One region of the uncultured Pelagibacterium sp. genome, then DNA from elsewhere that is predicted to be linked to it. Evidence: riboswitches for the same ligand, from Rfam matches in the RefSeq annotation. Region 1 holds a riboswitch; the other holds the start of a gene.
What was found. A riboswitch is a leader RNA that binds a small molecule or an ion and turns the genes downstream of it on or off. The one in region 1 is predicted to bind thiamine pyrophosphate.

Region 1 (2,446 bases):
GCCACCCAAAGGGCGATCAGCAGGGCAGCGATGAGCAAGGCGACGGTGGCGGCAACCGATGCGCCGACGTAACGACGGCCGGGACGCCAGGTGGAGGGAATCCCGGCCAATTTTTTACCTCAGCGTCGAAAAGGCTTCCTCGATCCACGCCCGGGTGTTGGCGGTGACCTCCTCGGCGTCGAGCAGAAGCGCGGGTTGGGGATCGATCATTTCGGCAAAGCCGGGATTGAGCCCGCCTTGGGGTTCGAGCACTGGATACATCCAGTTGGTTTCGGGCAACGGAGCCTGCCCCTCGGGGGTAACGAGATAGGCGAGGAAGTCGCGGGCCAGCTCCTGATTGGGGCTGGAGGCCAGGATGCCGGCGACTTCGATCTGGGTGTAATGGCCCGCGTCGAACCTGGCGGCGCGATAGCGGTCTTCATCCTCGGCAATGAGGTGATAGGCGGGCGAGGTGGTGTAGGAGAGCACCATATCGGCTTCTCCCGAGAGGAACAGGTCGTAGGATTCCGACCAGCCGCTGGTGACCGTAAGAACGTGCGGCGCGAGGCCCTCCCAGATATCGACGGCCCCCTCGCCATAAAGCGCCTTGATCCAAAGGATCAGGCCAAGCCCGGGGGTGGACGAGCGGGGATCCTGAATGACGATCTTGAAATCGTCGGGCAACGCGATCAGTTCCTCAAAGCTTGTGGGCGGTGTCGAGAGGGACTGGCTGTCGTAGACAAAGGCGAAATAGCCGTAGTCGAAGGGGACAAAGACATCGTCGGTCCATTCGAGCGGGATGTCGAAATCGGGAAGGTCGAGCTGGTGCTCGGTGAACAGGCCGGTCGCCTTGCCTTCTCCGATGGTGGCGGTATCGAGCCCTAAAATGATGTCGGCATCAGTCGCATCGCCCTCAAGCTGGGCGCGGCGCAGGGCCGAGATTGAATCATTGGCCGAAACGAAATCGAGTGTGCACTCACACTGGGCCTCAAAGCCTTGCTTGAGCGCAGGGCCGGGGCCCCAATCGGCGGCAAAGGCGTCGTAGGTGTAAACGGTGAGCGTTGGATTGTCCTGGGCGATTGCCGGGAGCGCGAGCGCTCCGAGCACAACCGCGCACAGGCTCGTCCTTACGGAAGCGATCATGAGTTTCCTCATTGTTGGGGCGTGCAAAACCAATGGTTTTGCTGGCGCCGAGCCAAGTTTGCGGCCATGGATTAGGGGAAAGATTTCAAATGGAAGAGCCAATTGTGGCTCTTGCCATCTCGAACTTCCTCCGCCAGCATGACCTGGTTCAGGTTCTATGGGTTTTTCTCAGCCCATCCTTTCGGACGGACACCCCAGCGAGACGAGGCGACACTATAGGCGTGCAAGGTCCAGTGCAAGACGGCGCGGGGGAAAACGGGACGCCGATGGTGTTCGAAGGTCCTTTGCTGATCGTTGGCGGAGGTGAGGTCGACCCCGGTATGCTGGCCGCGCTGGCCAAACAGGCCGCGGGGCTGGTGGGCGCCGACAGGGGCGGGGACATATTGATGGCGGCGGGGCTGGTGCCCGATGCCGTGATCGGGGACATGGACTCGGTTTCCGACCGGACACGGTTTCCGGCTGAAACCAGGATCCTGGCATTGTCCGAACAGGACACCACCGATTTCGAGAAATGTCTCTATTCGACGCGCGCGCCGGTGACGCTGGCGCTGGGAATGACCGGCGGGCGGTTCGATCACACGCTGGCGGCGCTGCATGCGGTTGCGCGTCATGCGGCCGAGCGGCGGATCATCTTGATAGACGGATACGACCTGGCGCTGGGCGTTTCCGGTTCGATCCGGTTTGAGATCGATGTCGGCGCGCGCGTTTCGGTCTATCCGCTCGGACGGACCCGCTTTGCCCGTTCGTTGGGGTTGCGCTATGGGCTCGATGGTCTGGAACTGGTTCAGGGGAAAACGATCGGCACTTCAAACCGTGCGGAGGCGCGGGAGGTCTGCATCGAGGTGGACAGCGCCGGGGACGACCCGTGGCTGCTCATATTGGAGCGCGATAATTTAAAGTCGTTTATTTGAGAAAAGTCACGTTGCGCTCAGGTCTCCGCAAGTAGTTTCGCAAGTTAACGTTCAGTTAACCTTGTGGGATCGATCCATCATGACTAAGAAGTTTGCGTATGTCGCCAGCACGGCACTTGCCGCCGGCGCGCTGTTGAGTAGCATTTTTCCGGTTCAGGCGCAGCAGGTTTTGACGGTTGCCGGAGCTGCGAGTCTCTGTCCCGTCTCATTGGAAACCGAGATCGGGCAGTGCGATCTTGTTGTTCAGTCGTTTCTCGATTCACGCGCTCCCGGCGCCGCTCGGGATGCCGACATTGTCCAACTTGCACTTTCGATTGCGCAAGCCGGCAACGGTGCGGTTGTGCCACAGCCGATCTGCATCGAGGCGGCTGATGCGGTCGTAACACTTGCAATTGCGATGGATGTCGATGCTG
Region 2 (2,446 bases), on a different contig from region 1:
AAGCGCGCCGTAGTCGAACAGGAACCAGTTATAGACAAAGCTCGTCACCGAAGCGCCCATCCCCGCAGCGATCAGCACCGGCAGCCGGTAGTGCTTCCAGCCCAGCGCCGCAAAAACCAGTTCCGCCCCCAGCCCCTGCACAACTGCGGCGATCAGCAGACCGATGCCCGCCGGACTGCCCAGCAGTATCTCGACCCCGGCCGCGAGCACCTCGGCCATCAGCGCCACCCCGGGTTTACGGACGATGGCGGCGGCAACGATGGAGGCAGAGAACCAGAACCCCATGAAGACATCCATGGTCACCGGCCCGAACGCTGCCTGACTGACCAGCCAGACCTGAACCCAGGCCAGATACAACACGGCGAACGCGGCGCCGAAAACGGCAACGACAAGGGTTTCGCGCAGCGTCCAGCGCCACGAATGCGAAGCGAAATCGGACATTTGCTGTCCTCCTTTGATAACGATGTCGGAAAAAGCGCCGCGGGGCCGCGCCCCACGGACAAGTTACGCAGCGGCGTCCTTGGACGGGCTGTTGGCCGAAGCGGTCAGATCGATCGCGACATGTGCACTCGGGTCGCCGAAACTGAGCCATGCCTGCGAAAGGGCCTCAAAAACGGGCCCGGCGTCGCCGGCCAGCCTTGTGCAATAGTTCTTCGCCCTGTCGAACACCGGCGAGGCTTTCAGGAAATCGATGCAGCCGTAGATTTCGTCCATGTAATCGGCCGGGCCCAGTGGATAGAGCGAAAACTGCACGGCAACCCGCTGGCCAGTCGAGGGCGCATCGGTCACGGCCTGCGCCGCGTGCGTCTTGCGCCTTTCAAGGTCTTCATCGAAAGCCGACGGCTGCTCGGGCGAGCAGATGTCCATGTCCGGTTCTCCCGGACACCCGCGCGAGATGGTGGCATGCATCGCCACATGATGCCCACTCCGCGCTGCCGCAACGAACAATTCGCGCATGGTTGGAAAAATCAACTCTGGCGGACCGACGACAAGCGTCGAGATATCGTCCGTCTCTATGCGCAAGCGGTCCCTATAGGGCGCAATTGCGTCGAGAGAGGACAGAATTACGCGAACGAAATCGTCCGCCATGACATAAAGGGAGAGTTGTGCGCCGCACTTCATCTTCGCCTCGCTCCGCTGGTATTATCCAGATCAGCTTTAGGGTTAGATGGCTTTGCGCCGTCCTCTCAGCCCCGGCCATACGGAGCACCCCTGTCGAACGACTCGATGGGTAGCACAACTTTGGATCGTGTCGCAACGGGAACTTCCCGCTTTGAGAGAACACCGTTTTCCGGCACTCTATGCACCTGTTTCAGGAAAGGCCCAACCGTGCGAAACACCCGATTTGCAATAGCAGCCATCCTTGTAAGCGCCTTACCGGCGATCGGCTTCGCGCAGCAGGAAGCCGGAAGCGAAGAAGACGCCTTTGCGCGTTTTTCACAGAGCTTTCCCGAACTGTGCTATGGGCTCGAAGACTCCGCCGCCGCAGAATATTACGCGAACGAGAGTTGGGATCTGAGCTGGGAGCCCGAATATTCGGACACCCCACAGACCGCCACACTCTACAAATTCTTCTGCGGTTCTGGCGCTTACAACGTCAACCACATGTACTATCTCGAAACCGAGTATGAGGGCTTGGTGCCGGTGGCCTTTGCCACGCCCCAGTTCGACGTCGTGTATGAAAATGATGATTTCGAGGGCGCGGTCCTCGATATGCCGATGACAGGCTACGGCACCCAGCTGTTGCTTACCAATTCCGAATTTGACCCCGACAGCATGACCATCACCTCTCACGCCCTTTGGCGCGGCCTTGGCGACGCTTTCTCAGCGGGAACCTGGACCTTCGATGAGGGTCAGTTCGTACTTATCCGCTACGAGGTCGATGCGCAGTATGATGGCGAGGCCAATCCCGAAACCCTCGTGAGTTTCAAATAGGAACCGCGTGCCATGTCAGAACTCAAGACTCGCCCAACCGACCGGAAAGTTTCCCAATTCATCGACGCTGTCGAACCCGACCAGAAGCGGCAGGACTGCTGGACCATCGTCGAAATGATGCGCACGGTAACCGGTGCCGAACCCGTCCTGTGGGGTTCCTCGATCGTTGGCTTCGGCACCTACACCTACGTCAATACGACCAAAAAACCCGCCGATTGGCCCATCACCGGATTTTCGCCCCGCAAGGCAAATCTCACGCTCTACGTGATGCCTGGATTCTCGAACTATGAATCCCTCATGGCCAGGCTGGGCAAGCACTCCATGGGAAAATCCTGTCTCTATATCAAGAAGTTGGCCGATATCGACTTTGATGTTCTCGAAGAGATCATTCGGCGGTCGGTCCGCGACATGAAGGCGGCCTACCCCACCAGATAAGAAGAGACCGCAGCGCCGGGCGGACGACTGCGGTCTCCATAAACGCTTCCGCCGCGCTGTTGAGGGCTTGGGGGAC

Region 2: linked by a shared signal. The riboswitch ahead of AACZ55_RS07465 (YkoF family thiamine/hydroxymethylpyrimidine-binding protein) and the one ahead of thiB (thiamine ABC transporter substrate binding subunit) in region 1 are both predicted to bind thiamine pyrophosphate.

What each region holds. Positions count from the first base shown of each region.
Region 1 covers NZ_CAXAXY010000077.1:10,485-12,930, forward strand. Annotated here, with positions in the region: gene AACZ55_RS12155 (hypothetical protein) at 1-110, opposite strand, end outside; gene thiB (thiamine ABC transporter substrate binding subunit) at 115-1,134, opposite strand; TPP riboswitch at 1,231-1,329, opposite strand; gene AACZ55_RS12165 (thiamine diphosphokinase) at 1,356-2,033, shown strand; partial or broken gene AACZ55_RS12170 (hypothetical protein) at 2,113-2,446, shown strand, end outside.
Region 2 covers NZ_CAXAXY010000032.1:5,979-8,424, forward strand. Annotated here, with positions in the region: gene AACZ55_RS07460 (ECF transporter S component) at 1-441, opposite strand, end outside; gene AACZ55_RS07465 (YkoF family thiamine/hydroxymethylpyrimidine-binding protein) at 505-1,122, opposite strand; TPP riboswitch at 1,113-1,224, opposite strand; gene AACZ55_RS07470 (DUF1176 domain-containing protein) at 1,330-1,935, shown strand; gene AACZ55_RS07475 (DUF1801 domain-containing protein) at 1,948-2,370, shown strand.